2 regions of the Arthrobacter sp. sptzw32 genome follow, and region 2 is predicted to be linked to the other one. Evidence: predicted binding sites of a transcription regulator. Region 2 holds the regulator's gene; the other holds the start of a gene.
What was found. Region 2 encodes HspR, which represses chaperone genes until heat shock. Its sites were predicted from a motif close to AAGTTGAGTCNNNNNGACTCAACTT; they were not measured.

Region 1 (7,548 bases), 120 kb from region 2:
GGTGCCGCCGTTGCCGCCATCGAACAGCGGACTGGTGCCGAGCTCAACCCGGTCAGTGAGGAAAACTCCGTGACGGATGTGCTGGGCAAAGTCATCTCCGGGGAAGCCGACGCGGGGTTGGTCTACGTCACCGATGTCCGGTCCGCGGCAGGAAAGGTGGATGCTGTTCCCTTCCCGGAAGCCGCCACCACCGTCAACAGCTACCCGGCCGCCGTGCTGGCCAACAGCCGGAACAGCGCAGACGCCCGGGCCTTCCTCGAACTGCTGGCCAGCCCCGAAGGCCAACAAGTCCTGGCATCCGCCGGCTTCGGCAGTGGTCAACAGTGAGCAGCAGCCCGTGAGCCGCCAGGCCTACAGCGGCATACCGCGCTGGGTGCATGCCGTCGCGGTCCTGGCCGCGCTGGTGGTGGTCCTGCCGCTGGCCGCCCTGGTGGCAAGGGTCAACTGGGGCAACTTCCTTCCGCTGGTCACCTCCGAATCCGCCGTGTCAGCCCTGGGCCTGAGCCTGCGGACCTCCGCCGCCAGCACGGTCCTGTGCATCGCGCTGGGTGTGCCGCTGGCGCTGGTCCTGGCCCGGGGCAGGTTTCCGCTGCAGGGCCTGTTGCGCTCGCTGGTGCTTCTCCCACTCGTGCTGCCGCCCGTGGTGGGCGGCATCGCGCTCCTGTACACGTTCGGCCGCCAGGGCCTCCTTGGCAGGACCCTGGACGTCTTCGGCCTCCAGATCGCTTTTTCCACCACGGCCGTTGTCCTGGCCCAGACCTTCGTGGCCTTGCCCTTCCTGGTGGTGAGCCTCGAAGGGGCCCTGCGGACCGGAGGAGAACGGTATGAAGCCGTGGCGGCCACCCTCGGCGCCTCGCCCGGGCGGGTGTTCCGCCGTGTAACGCTGCCGCTGGTGCTGCCCGGCCTGGCCTCCGGTGCGGTGCTGGCCTTCGCCCGCAGCCTGGGTGAATTCGGCGCCACCTTGACGTTCGCAGGCAGTCTCCAGGGGGTGACCCGGACCCTCCCGCTGGAAATCTACCTGCAGCGGGAAACGGATCCGGATTCCGCCGTCGCACTGTCCCTGGTACTGGTGGCTGTGGCGGTCGTTGTGGTGGCACTTGCGTACCGCCGGCCCGGCAACAGTCCCTTCCGGGCGTCCAGGCAGCGCACGACGACGGCCGCCGCGCCGGGCGGGAACGGCCCGTGACGTTGATCTTTGAGGCAACCGTGGCGGAGCGGGGATTGGACGTGGCCCTCACTGTCGGCCCCCGTGAAACAGTGGCAGTGATGGGGCCGAACGGTGCGGGTAAATCAACCCTGCTGTCCGCCACCGCAGGCCTGCTTCGGCCGGACAGCGGGCGGGCCGAGCTTGACGGGAAGACACTGTTCGATCTCTCGCCGGGCAGGAGGACATGGACGCCGCCGCACCGCCGCGGCACCGCCCTGCTCGCCCAGGAACCCCTGCTGTTTCCGCATCTCGACGCCTTGGAAAACGTGGCCTTCGGGCCACGGAGCGCCGGGGTGGCCAGGCGCCAGGCACGGACAGAAGCTGCGCGCTGGCTGGCCGAGGTGGAAGCGCAGGATCTTCATGGCCGCCGTCCGGCGGGGCTGTCCGGCGGCCAGGCCCAGCGGGTTGCCGTGGCCCGCGCCCTGGCAGCAGATCCCGGGCTCCTTCTTCTGGATGAGCCCATGGCTGCCCTTGACATCCATTCCGCGCCGCTGCTGCGCCGCCTGTTGAAGCGGGTCCTGGCGGCCAGGCCGGCCATCATCATCACCCACGACGTCCTGGATGCCCTGATGCTGGCGGACCGCGTGGTCATTTTGGAGAAGGGCAGAATCTCAGAAGAAGGCCCCACCCGGGAGGTTCTCCAGCGGCCCCGCAGCCGGTTCGCCGCCGGGCTCGCAGGGCTCAATTTCCTGGCCGGCGAAATAACGGACCATGGGCTTCGGTCCGGCGGGCTGAACCTCTACGGGCAGCACCACGAGCTTCCGGGCCCGCTGCCCGCCGGACAGCCAGGCGTGGCGGTTTTCCCGCCGTCGGCCGTTTCGGTTTTCCTGTCTGAAGCGCACGGCAGCCCGCGCAACGCCTTTCCGGTGACCATCACCGATTTGGAGCCGCACGGGGACGGGGTCCGCGTCCGCGCGGGCGAAAGCGGGCAGCTGAACGCGGACATCACGCCGGCCGCCGCCGCTGATCTCGCGCTGGCGCCAGGCATGCGGGTGTACTTCGTGATCAAGGCCGGGTCCGTGGCCATCTACCCGAACTAGTCGCTCTGGCCCCGGCTAATGGTGCGGTGAGCCCGAAGGGTAGGCTGGTCAGCGTCGCGCGGACGGGCGCGGCGTATTGGGGGAGAACTAATGAACGTACCAGCGGGGCATGTCCTCGGCAGAAAAATTACGACGGCGGCTGCCGCCCTTGCGTTGCTGGCTGGCACAAGCGGTTGCAGCCTGTTCCCGTCGCCGGCCCCTCTGCCGGACATCGCCCCGGCTACGCCGGTGTCCGCGCTGCCGGCCGAGTGCCCCTTCGTTGGCCAGAACGACCTGCTGCCGGTCCGGATCCCCATCGGCACACCGCGCGAGACGATCGGCAGTGTCCTGAACGCGTACAGCGCCTGGCTCAACGCCGGTTCGGAGCTGGTCAGCGCCTGGACTCCAGGCACCGCGGTCCCCGGGAACTGTGTCGAGCGGCTTGCGGCCAGGAATGCGGAGGCCTACTCGAACACCCTTTTCACGTCGCACAGCGACGTGGCCTGGCAGCAGTACTTCACCTCCGTGAAGGTAATGAACCAGCAGAACCTGGCAGCGGTCCGCTCTGCTGAACCGGAAAGCAGCGGGCGGGGAATGTTCGAACTGCTGCAGGAGATCGACTCGAGCGCCACAGACAGCGGCACGTTCCTGAAGTTCGATGCCGTGTACCGCCCCGTGGTTGCCGGCCAAGGCAGCTGGGAGGACCTGGACAAGCCCACGCGCTGGTATGTGGAACTGGTCCCGGCGGGAGAGTTCCTGGTCATCAACTACATCGAGACCAAACCGGCGGCCGGTTACCCGGCGGGCTGACGCCGCTGCCGTTGCCGTTGAGCGGATGCCGGTCCTCGGCCTGCTCCCCACGGCGGCGGCCTACATCCCCGGCAGGTCCAGGGACTCGTAAACCTGAATGCTGGCGCCGGGCATCATGAGGTGCGGGTGGCCGTCCAACAGAGCCTGGGCACCGGCGAGGTCCTCGGCCTGGAGGATTCCGTAACCTGCGACGCCGGTGCTGGTATCTGAGGTACCGGTTGAGGTGATTTCCTTCCCCGCTCCCAGCGGGGTGCCCAGGTCCACAATGCCGTCGCCGGCGCCCTCGGCCCACGCCATCCACGCCTTCATGCCCTCCCGGGCTGCCTCCGGCGAACTTTCGGCCATCTGCGCCTGGGCCGACTGTGCTGCGATGTAGAGAACAACAAACTTCTTCATTGCCTGTCCGGTCTCCCGTGCGCCGGCGGCACTGTGCTCCCCGGTCACAAGCCGATCCTAGGGTGGATGGCTCTGCTTGGAAACGGGGGGGAAGTGAGGCGTCCGGGTTCGCTGTGGGAAAACTGAAAATAAAAAGTACCCCATCCAAAGTTGAGCGTAGTAGACTCAACTTAGATCAATTGCCCTGAAAGGAGCTCTCTTTGGACGTCAAATTCACCACCAAGAGCCAGGAGGCTCTTTCGGCTGCGGCCATGAATGCCTCCACCGCCGGCAACCCGCAGGTGGAACCTGCCCATTTGCTTAAAGCGTTGATGGACCAGCGTGAAGGCGTAGCGGTGGCGCTTCTCCGCGCAACCGGCGCCGACCCGGACGCTGTCAGCGTCCAGGCCAGCAGTGCCATCAAAGCGCTGCCGGCCACGTCCGGGGCGTCCAGCCAGCAGGCGCAGCTGTCCCGGCCCGCCCTGCAGGCCATCCAAAACGCGAAGGAGGAAGCCGACCGGCTGGGCGACACCTTTGTTTCCACTGAAGTGCTCCTCCTGGGCCTGTCGGCCGGAAGCGACGCCGCAGGCCGGCTGCTGCGTGACGCCGGCGCCTCCCACGAAGCGCTGCTCGCCGCCCTGCCGGGCGTGCGCGGCGACGGAAAAGTCACCAGCCCGGACCCGGAGAACACCTTCCAGTCGCTGGAAAAGTTCGGCACGGACCTCACCGCCATGGCCAGGTCCGGCAAGCTGGACCCGGTGATCGGCCGCGATAACGAAATCCGCCGGATCGTCCAGGTCCTCAGCCGCCGGACCAAGAACAACCCCGTCATCATCGGTGAGCCCGGCGTGGGCAAGACCGCCGTCGTCGAAGGACTGGCCCAGCGCATGGTGGCCGGGGACGTGCCCGAAAGCCTGCGCGGGAAGACCCTCATCGCCCTGGACCTCGCCTCCATGGTGGCCGGCGCCAAGTACCGCGGCGAGTTCGAAGAGCGCCTCAAGGCCGTCCTCGAGGAAATCAAGAACTCCGACGGCCAGATCGTTACCTTCATCGATGAAATCCACACGGTAGTGGGTGCAGGTGCCACCGGAGACTCATCCATGGACGCGGGCAACATGCTCAAGCCCATGCTGGCACGCGGCGAACTGCGGCTCATCGGTGCCACCACCCTCGATGAATACCGCGAGAACATCGAAAAGGACCCTGCCCTGGAGCGCCGCTTCCAGCAGGTGTATGTGGGTGAGCCCAGCGTCGAGGACACCATCGGCATCCTCCGCGGCCTCAAGGAGCGCTACGAGGCGCACCACAAGGTTGCCATCGCAGACTCTGCCCTGGTGGCAGCAGCGACCCTCTCCAACCGCTATATCTCCGGGCGCCAATTGCCAGACAAGGCCATCGACCTGGTCGATGAGGCCGCGTCCCGGCTGCGGATGGAAATCGACTCGGCACCCGAGGAGATCGACCAGCTCCGCCGCGCCGTCGACCGGCTCACGATGGAAGAACTCGCCCTGGAAGGCGAAACCGACGCTGCTTCCATGGAGCGCCTCGCCGCGCTGCGGGCGGACAAGGCGGACAGGGAAGAGGAACTGGCTGCGCTGAATGCCCGCTGGGAGGCCGAAAAGGCCGGGCTCAACCGGGTGGGTGACCTCAAGGCGAAGCTGGACGAGCTGCGTTCCACGTACGACAAGGCCGCCCGCGAAGGGGATCTTGAGACGGCATCACGGATCCTTTACGGCGAAATTCCGGCGCTCGAGCGGGAGCTGAACGCTGCCGCAGAGGCCGAAGCCGCCATCACGGACAAGTCCGCCCAGATGGTGGCGGAGCAGGTGACCGCAGACGACATTGCCGAGGTCATCTCCGCCTGGACGGGGATCCCCGCAGGCCGGATGCTGCAGGGTGAAAGCCAGAAGCTGCTGCACATGGAGGAGGAGCTCGGAAAGCGGCTGATCGGGCAGAAGAAGGCCGTCACCGCCGTGTCCGATGCCGTCCGCCGCGCCCGCGCCGGCATCAGTGATCCCAACCGCCCCACCGGTTCGTTCCTGTTCCTTGGCCCCACAGGCGTTGGCAAGACGGAGCTGGCGAAGGCACTGGCGGACTTCCTGTTCGACGACGAACGCGCCATGGTGCGGATTGACATGTCCGAGTACGGCGAGAAGCATTCCGTGGCGCGGCTCGTGGGTGCCCCTCCGGGCTACGTGGGCTACGAGGAGGGCGGCCAGCTCACCGAAGCCGTCCGCCGCCGTCCGTACTCGGTAGTGCTGCTGGACGAAGTGGAGAAGGCCCACCCCGAGGTCTTCGACATCCTCCTGCAGGTGCTCGACGACGGCCGCCTCACCGATGGCCAGGGCCGCACCGTGGACTTCCGCAACGCGATCCTGGTGCTGACCTCCAACCTGGGCAGCCAGTTCCTGGTTGATCCCTCGCTGGATGCCGAGGCCAAACGGAACGCCGTGATGGCCACCGTCAACGCCTCCTTCAAGCCGGAGTTCCTGAACCGGCTGGACGAAGTGGTGCTGTTCGACCCGCTGTCCGTGGAGGAGCTTGCCCGCATCGTTGAACTCCAGGTGGGCGAACTGGGACGGCGGCTGCACGAGCGCCGGCTGACCCTCGACGTCACCGACGGCGCCCGCGCCTGGCTGGCGATGTCCGGCTTCGACTCCGCCTACGGCGCCCGGCCACTGCGCCGTCTGGTCCAGCGGGAAATCGGCGACCGTCTGGCCAAGGCGATCCTGTCCGGCGAAATCTCGGACGGCGACACCGTGCTGGTGGACACGGCCACCGATTCCGTTGAACTCACCATCGAGGGGCTGGAAGCGCTGGCCAAGCCCAACGGCGGTGCGGTCCCCGGAACCGGACTGGTGGTTCGCCGGAAGGAATAGGCCCACCGGAAGCAGTGGACGTGTAGCCGGGCCAGGACGTGCTGCCCTGGCGCCTGGTGCCCCAGGCGCTAGGGCAGCACGCTCGCGTTAACGTTGTTGCCGCCGGGGGAGGTGACGTAGCAGTCCACCCTGCGGTCCCCGCTTTCCCAACTGGTGGAACTGGGAAAGCTCCGCTCGAAGTTCAGGGTGTACTCGTTGGCCGCAGGTCCCAGTCTTGCCGCCTGGCACGCTTCCAGGGCTTTGGCCTTCAACGCCTCGGGGCCCGGGTACGACTCGCTTTCCGGGTAGCGGAACAAGGCGACCAGTTGGGCTGAATGGCCGGTGTCGCAGGGGACAACCGTGGCTTTCAGCGCTTCCGGGCTGAAGTCCTTAAAGCAGTCGCCCAGGGCATAGTCGGCAGGTTCCGCCTCGCGGGGCAGGGGCAGCGGGCTGGCGGGGGGAGTGGCGGCGGTTTCCAGCACACCGGCAGCGGCGCCTCCGGACGCCTCCTGGTTTTCGTTGCTGTTCAACCACAGGGCAAGCCAAACGAGCGAGCCGATGACCGCCAGGAGAACAACAACGAACAACGCCTTCCACAGCGTCCGCTGGTTGATGCTCCCGCGGCCCGCTTCGGGCCCCTCCGGGAGGGCCGACCGGTTGCGGCCCCCCGCCCCGGCTTCATTCCGCTGTTGCCGCCTGCGTAACGGGGGCTCGACTGCCGGGACTCCATACTCGGCCGCGGGTACCGTGGGCAGGCCGGCGGCGGGCGAAGAGGCGGGCTTGGGCGGGACGTCCTGGTGGTTCACGGGGTGCATCCTCCTGCGTTTTTCTCCGCGCGGGCGCCGGAATTCCGGCCGGGCTCAGTAGTTGCTGATGTGACTCTACCGAAGAAAAAAGCCTGATTCCGGCCTGGGCAGGGCAGGAGCGGTACTGCATGTGATGTGCATCGGCACTGCGGGAGCGCGCCTGGCAAGCGGGAGCAGTAGAAAGCATGTAATCTAGGTGTACGACAAATTGACCAAACATTCCGGGGCCTCACCATAGCCAAGGTGACCACCTCCGGTCCGAGTACAAAAGGGGGTCACGCCATGGGGCGCGGCCGTCAAAAGGCAAAAGCTACTAAACAGGCTCGGGACATCAAGTACTACTCCCCGAACACTGACTACACAGCTCTCCAGCGTGAGCTCAAGAGTTCAGAAGTCCGCGCTCCCAGCCGTTTCGCCAACGAGCCGGTTGAACCGGACTATTCGGCTTACGTGGACAAGTACGCGGATGATTT
Region 2 (7,548 bases):
TGAGTGCAGAACGCTCAATTGTCTGGGCGCCCGCAGTTTCCAAGGAAAGAAGGAAGCAACACATGTCACGTGCAGTAGGTATCGACCTCGGAACCACCAACTCCGTCGTCTCCGTTCTCGAAGGTGGCGAGCCCACCGTTATTGCCAACGCCGAGGGTGGCCGCACCACGCCGTCCGTCGTTGCATTCTCCAAGTCCGGCGAGGTCCTGGTCGGCGAGATCGCCAAGCGCCAGGCCGTCAACAACATCGACCGCACCATCGCTTCCGTCAAGCGCCACATGGGCACCGGCTGGACCGTCGGCATCGATGAGAAGAAGTACACCCCGCAGGAAATCTCCGCGCGTATCCTCATGAAGCTGAAGAACGACGCCGAGTCCTACCTGGGTGAAAAGGTCACCGACGCCGTCATCACCGTCCCGGCCTACTTCAACGACGCCGAGCGCCAGGCCACCAAGGAAGCCGGCGAGATCGCAGGCCTGAACGTCCTGCGCATCGTCAACGAGCCCACCGCCGCGGCACTGGCCTACGGCCTGGACAAGGGCAAGGAAGACGAACTCATCTTGGTCTTCGACCTCGGCGGCGGCACCTTCGACGTCTCCCTGCTGGAGGTCGGCAAGGACGAAGACAACTTCTCCACCATTCAGGTCCGCGCCACCGCCGGTGACAACCGCCTCGGCGGCGACGACTGGGACCAGCGCGTGGTTGACTACCTGCTCAACCAGCTCAAGGTTAAGGGCATCGACCTGTCCAAGGACAAGATCGCCCTCCAGCGCCTCCGCGAAGCAGCAGAGCAGGCCAAGAAGGAACTTTCCTCCTCCACCAGCACCAACGTCTCCCTCCAGTACCTGTCCGTCACCCCCGACGGCCCGGTCCACCTGGACGAGCAGCTGACCCGCGCCAAGTTCCAGGACCTCACCAAGGACCTGCTGGAGCGCACCAAGAAGCCCTTCCACGATGTGATCAAGGAAGCCGGCATTAAGCTCTCCGACATCAACCACATCGTCCTCGTCGGCGGCTCCACCCGTATGCCTGCGGTTTACGACCTGGTCAAGGAACTGGCCGGCGGCAAGGAGCCCAACAAGGGCGTGAACCCGGATGAGGTCGTCGCTGTTGGCGCAGCCCTCCAGGCCGGTGTGCTGAAGGGTGAGCGCAAGGACGTACTCCTGATCGACGTCACCCCGCTGTCCCTCGGCATCGAAACCAAGGGTGGCGTGATGACGCACCTGATCGAGCGCAACACCGCCATCCCCACTAAGCGGTCCGAGACCTTCACCACGGCTGATGACAACCAGCCGTCTGTGGCTATCCAGGTCTTCCAGGGCGAGCGCGAGTTCACCCGCGACAACAAGCCGCTGGGAACGTTCGAGCTGACCGGCATCGCGCCGGCTCCGCGCGGCGTCCCGCAGGTTGAGGTCACCTTCGACATCGACGCCAACGGCATTGTCCACGTCTCCGCCAAGGACAAGGGCACCGGCAAGGAACAGTCCATGACCATCACGGGCGGTTCCAGCCTCTCCAAGGAAGACATCGACCGCATGGTCAAGGATGCCGAGGAGCACGCAGCCGAGGACAAGGCCCGCCGTGAGGCCACCGACACCCGCAACACCGCCGAGCAGCTTGCCTACTCCGTGGACAAGCTCATCGCCGACAACGCCGACAAGCTGCCTGAAGAGGTCAAGACCGAGGTCCAGACCGACGTTGACGACCTCAAGAAGGCCCTTGAAGGCACGGACGACGCCGCAGTGAAGGCCGCCTTTGAGAAGCTCCAGGCTTCCCAGGGCAAGCTGGGCGAGGCCATCTACTCCCAGGCCGGTTCCCCCAACGGCGCAACCGGTGCCGCAGGTGCTGAAGGCGGCGCTCCGGCCGGTGACAAGGGCGACGAAGACATCGTCGACGCCGAGATCATCGACGAAGACGAAGCGAAGAAGTAACCATGCCGCACCACGGTAACGAGGAAGAGCACAACACGTCACCCCGTGAAGAGCACCTCCAGGAGCAGCAGGGCAACGGCCGCCAGGAACCGGTCATCCGGGACAACCGCAAGGTTGACCCGGTGACCGGGGCTGCCCGCCACCCCGAGGGCGGGCACGCTGAAGGCGGCAACACTGTTCCCGGCGACCCTTCTGAAGCAGTGGATTCCGACGGCGACGCGCTTGCCCAGGCCGAAGAGATCCTCAACGGCATCCAGGTGCCGGCAGAGGAATCCGTGGCGCAGGGCGTTTCGGCAGGTGGCTCCTCAGCTGAGGCGGCAGAGCTGAAGAACGACCTCCTCCGCCTGCAGGCCGAGTACGTCAACTACCGCAAGCGCGTTGAACGCGACCGTGCCGTGGCAGGGGAGATGGCCGTCATCGGCGTCCTGAACTCCCTGCTTCCGGTATTGGACGACGTCGACGCCGCCCGGCAGCATGGTGACCTCGCCGACGGCCCCTTCGCCGCGATCGCCGCAAAGCTGGAGAACGCGCTGAAGACCTACGGTTTGGTTCGGATCGACGAGACCGGCGTGGAGTTCGATCCCACGATCCACGAGGCCCTCATCCAGCAGCCCGGCGGGGACATCGAAGTTGACACCGTCAGCCAGGTGCTCCGCTCCGGCTACAAGTCAGGCGAACGCGTCCTCCGGGCCGCCCAGGTCATCGTCGCAGTACCTGCGTAGCTATACTCCGGTGGTTGAGCTTGTCGAAACTTGGGTTTCGATAAGCTCAACCACCGATTCATAACTTTCGAAAGGAAACGCCATTGGCTAGCCAGGATTGGGTGGACAAGGACTTTTACAAGATCCTTGGTGTCGCCAAGGACGCTTCCGACGCCGATATCAAGAAGGCTTACCGGAAGCTGGCACGCGAGCACCACCCTGATACCAACTCGGGGAACTCTGCTTCCGAGAAGAAGTTCAAGGACATCTCCGAGGCTTACTCTGTTCTCTCCGATCCCGAAGAGCGCCAGCAGTATGACGCCATCCGCGCCATGGGAGGCGGGGCCCGCTTTGCTCCCGGCGGTGCCGGAGGAGGCAACGGCGGGTTTGAGGACATGTTCGGCGGCCTTTTCACGGGCAACACCGGACGCCACGCCGGGGGCTTCAATCCTTCTTCGGGCGGCATCCCGCCCGAGTTCGCGGACCTGTTTGGCGGCGGTTTCGGCCAGACGGGTTTCCAGCGCGCTCCGCAGAAAGGCGCCGACCGGTCTGCCTCCACCAGCATCTCCTTCTCGGGTTCCATCCGCGGCACCACCATCGGGCTGCGGGAACCCAGCGGTGAAGTCATCGACGTCCGCGTGCCTGCCGGCATCAAGGACGGCCAGAAGGTCCGGGTGCGAGGCAAGGGCCAGCCGGGTCCGGCCGGCAACGGCGACCTCGTGGTCTCCGTGGCGGTCAAGCCGCACGAGTTTTACACCCGCGACGGCGACAACCTCCGCGTGCACGTCCCGGTCACCTTTCCCGAAGCTGCGCTGGGTGCCGATATCGAAGTGCCCACCATTGACGGCGAAAAGGTGCGGGTCCGCGTGCCGGCCGGTACGCCGTCGGGCCGTACGCTGCGGGTCAAGGGCAAAGGCGTGAAAACGTCCAAGGGGACCGGGGACCTGCTGGTGACCATCGACGTCGCCGTGCCCAAGAACCTGAACAAGGAAGCTGAAGCTGCGGTGAAGGCGTTTGCCGATGCCACAGCCGGCGCTGACGTCCGAGAGGGCCTGGCCGCCAAGGCCCGGCTTTAGCAGCGGGTGAGCCGTGGACATCAACTCAGACCAGCCGATCTTTGTAATTTCGGTGGCGGCTGAACTGGCGGACATGCACCCCCAGACCCTTCGGCAGTACGACCGGATGGGCATCGTCTCGCCCAGCCGCGCGCCCGGAAAGTCCCGCCGCTACTCGCAGCGCGACATCAACATGTTGCGCGAGGTGCAGCGGCTCTCCCAGGAAGGCGTCTCGCTCGAAGGCATCAAACGGATCCTCGAGCTCGAAAACCAGGTGGCCGCTTTGCAGCGCCGGGTTTCCGAGCTGGCGGACGAACTGAGCCGCCGGCCGCAGCCATTCGATTCGCGCATTTTCGCAGCCGGTGCTGCCGGCGACGTGGTGAGCCTGGCCCGGGGCCAACGGCCCCGGCCGCGGTCGCAGGCCGTGGTGCTCTGGCGGCCGCGCGCCATCGGGCGGTAGGCGCCGCTACTTCCGCCTGGCGCGAGCCGGCCGCTGGCCGCCTATTTTCCTATAACCGCAGGTGAGCGGTGCCATTGCCTTCGTGGATTGTGTCCGGCCCGCAGGCCTAAGTTACGAATCAGCACGTTTCCCGCAGGTTAAATCTCAGCGTCCCGCTTTCCCGCGGTTCTTCCGCGCGTTACTTCCTGCGCCGTGGCTTTGGGCCAGCCCAGGCAACAGTTTGGAAACTGTCCCGAAACCAATCCTCCAGGCACCGAAACAATCGGCTCCTACATTCATCGCAAGAGGTCACTTCCCAAGGCCTTGGAGGCGAGCCGCTGCCTTGGCAGCGGCTGAATGAGAAGCAGGTACACATGAGGGTTTCGGTTAACAAACGCGCTTTCCTTCCCCTTACTGCGGCCGCTGTGGCCACGGTGCTGGCAGGTTGTGGCAGCCAGATTGCGGACCCGGCGTCCGGAGGCTCCACCGCCAGCAGCGGCAGTTCCTGTGTGGACACGTCAGGCAACAGCATCAAAGTGGGTTTCATAAACTCCCTGTCCGGCACCATGGCCATCAGCGAGAGCACCGTCTTCGACTCCCTGACCCTGGCCGCGGAGGAAATCAATGCTTCCGGCGGTGTTTTGGGCAAGCAGCTACAGGTGGTCAGTGAGGACGGCGCCAGCGAACCGACCAAGTTTGCCGAGCGTGCCGGAAAACTCATTCAACAGGACTGCACAGCTGCAGTCTTCGGCGGCTGGACCTCGTCAAGCCGCAAAGCCATGCTCCCGGTGTTCGAAGCCAACGATGCCCTTCTGTTTTATCCGGTGCAGTACGAAGGCCTGGAGTCGTCGAAAAACATTTTCTATACCGGCGCCACTACGAACCAGCAAATCATTCCCGCTCTGGATTACCTGGCTGAGCAGGGAACAAAGTCGCTTTTCCTGGTGGGCAGCGACTATGTCTTCCCGCGGACGGCCAACAAGATCATTCGGGCCTACGCCGCTGCCAAGGGCATGGAAATTCTAGGCGAAGAGTACACGCCGCTCGGCTCGACCGAGTTTTCCACCATCGTAAATAAAGTGCGGGACTCCAAAGCCGACGCGGTCTTCAACACTTTAAACGGCGACAGCAATGTGGCCTTCTTCCGTCAGTACAAGAGCGTCGGCCTGGCGGCTGACAGCATGCCCGTTGTCTCGGTTTCCATTGCCGAAGAGGAAGTTCCCGGCGTCGGCCTGGACAACGTTGAAGGACAGTTGACGGCTTGGGACTACTACCAGACCCTTGGTACCCCAGCCAACAAGAAGTTCGTCGCAGCGTTCAAGGCGAAGTTCGGTGCCGAGAGGGTGACGAGCGACCCCATGGAGGCTGCCTACACCTCCCTGTATCTCTGGAAGGCCATGGTGGAAAAGGCCGGGTCGTTTGACGTGGACAAGGTTCAGGCCGCAGCGGACGGGGTCGCCTTCGAGGCGCCCGAAGGCCTGGTGACAGTGGACGGGGAGAACAACCACATCACCAAGACTCCCCGGATTGGCAAGATCAACGCGGAGGGCCTCATTGACACCGTCTGGTCCTCACCGGAAGCCGTTGAACCGGATCCGTTCCTGGCCACGTATGACTGGGCCAAGGATTTGGCCAAGTAACAGCTGCCCACACTTCGAAGAAAGGCCTGCTGGAATGGAACTCCTGATAGGGCAGATGTTCGCCGGGCTCAGCCTCGGTTCCGTGCTGCTCCTGGCGGCACTCGGGTTGTCGTTGACTTTCGGTCAAATGGGGGTTATCAACATGGCCCACGGTGAATTTATGATGGCCGGAGCCTATACAGCCTTTGTGGTTCAGCAGGCCATCTCGGATGCCGGGGTTTCACTGCTGGTTTCCTTTCCGGTGGGTTTCGTCGTGGGCGGCGTCCTGGGGCTGGTGCTCGAGGCGGTGCTGCTACGCCGCATGTACCACCGGCCCCTGGACACGCTTCTGGTTACTTTCGGGGTAGCGCTCATCCTGCAGCAAGCCGCACGGGACCTCTTCGGCGCACCCAGCGTGGATGTCCGCGCGCCAACGTGGCTCCGGGGAAACATCGAGTTGCTGGGTGCGCCGATCCCGCTGACCCGGCTCTTTATCCTGGCTCTCTCGCTGTTGTGCCTCGCAGGTTTGGTCCTCCTGCTTAGGGCTACGCCACTAGGGCGCCGCATCCGGGCTGTTGTGCTGAACCGGGACCTGGCAGAAACCAGCGGTGTCTCAACCCGGCGCAGCGACCAACTAACGTTCTTCATCGGGTCCGGCCTGGCCGGTGTAGCCGGTGTCGCTGTCACCCTCATTGGTTCAACCAGCCCCTACCTCGGCACCAACTACATCGTGGATGCCTTCCTGGTGGTCGTGGCCGGCGGCATTGGCCAAATCAAGGGGGCAGTCATCGCCGCTTTTTCCCTTGGCGTGCTGCAGTCCGTCTTCGAGTACTCAACGACGGCGAGCATCGGCAAGGTCCTGATCCTGATAGTGATCGTGGTGTTCCTTCAGCTCCGGCCGCAGGGCATCTTCAGCCTCAAGACGAGGAGCCTGGCATGAGAAGCCTTCTGCGCGGACGGTTGGGTACTGCGGCGGCGTTCGCCGCCGGTGCGGTCCTGCTCCTGGGTGTCGCACCGGTGATTCTTCCAGCGTTCAGCCTGGGACTGCTGGGAAAGTTCCTTTGCTTCGCTATCGTGGCGGTGGGCATTGGCCTGGCGTGGGGGCGCGGCGGCATGCTGACCCTTGGCCAGGGGGTGTTCTTCGGGCTGGGCGCCTACATCATGGCGATGCACATGAAGCTTGCCGACGCGTCACTCTTTGGCGGCTCCGGCGTGCCGGACTTCATGTCCCTGTATGGCAACGGCGAGGTGCCCGGCTGGTGGGAGCCGTTCCGAAGCCCGGCTGTAACTCTGCTTGCGGTGGTGCTGATCCCGGCGCTGGTGGCACTTGTCCTGGGTCTGGCGGTCTTCAAGCGCCGGGTGAAGGGTGCCTACTTCGCAATCCTCAGCCAAGCGCTGGCCGCTGCATTCGCTGTGTTCCTTATTGGTCAACAGGCCACCACTGGCGGCTCGAACGGGCTGAGCGGCTTCAGGTCATTCCTCGGTTATGACCTGCAGGACCCGAGCAACAAGGTGATGTTGTACATGATTGCGGCGGCAGTGCTCCTGCTGTCCATAGCGCTCGCCCGGCAGCTGATGTACAGCAGGCTCGGCGAGCTGCTGGTTGCGGTCCGGGACCAGGAGGAACGGGTCCGCTTCCTTGGTTACGATCCGGCAACCATTAAAACCGTCATCTACGTGCTTGCCGCTGTCCTGGCAGGCATTGCAGGCGCACTGTTCGTCCCGCTCGTCGGAATCATCTCTCCGGCAGACGTAGGAGTGATCCCTTCCATCGCCTTCCTCATTGGTGTTGCCATCGGCGGC

Region 1: a site for HspR is predicted at 3,580-3,604, ahead of clpB (ATP-dependent chaperone ClpB). Genes of this name have one in related genera too.

The regions. Positions count from the first base shown of each region.
Region 1 is NZ_JBNHEZ010000004.1:196,988-204,535, forward strand. Features, by position in the region: gene modA (molybdate ABC transporter substrate-binding protein) at 1-327, shown strand, start outside; gene AC5RVN_RS09875 (ABC transporter permease) at 338-1,186, shown strand; gene AC5RVN_RS09880 (sulfate/molybdate ABC transporter ATP-binding protein) at 1,183-2,247, shown strand; gene AC5RVN_RS09885 (hypothetical protein) at 2,338-3,036, shown strand; gene AC5RVN_RS09890 (hypothetical protein) at 3,097-3,480, opposite strand; gene clpB (ATP-dependent chaperone ClpB) at 3,633-6,290, shown strand; gene AC5RVN_RS09900 (septum formation family protein) at 6,359-7,084, opposite strand; gene AC5RVN_RS09905 (DUF3073 domain-containing protein) at 7,358-7,548, shown strand, end outside.
Region 2 is NZ_JBNHEZ010000004.1:79,688-87,235, forward strand. Features, by position in the region: gene dnaK (molecular chaperone DnaK) at 63-1,931, shown strand; gene AC5RVN_RS09310 (nucleotide exchange factor GrpE) at 1,934-2,653, shown strand; gene AC5RVN_RS09315 (DnaJ C-terminal domain-containing protein) at 2,737-3,708, shown strand; gene AC5RVN_RS09320 (heat shock protein transcriptional repressor HspR) at 3,722-4,147, shown strand; gene urtA (urea ABC transporter substrate-binding protein) at 4,501-5,766, shown strand; gene urtB (urea ABC transporter permease subunit UrtB) at 5,801-6,685, shown strand; gene urtC (urea ABC transporter permease subunit UrtC) at 6,682-7,548, shown strand, end outside.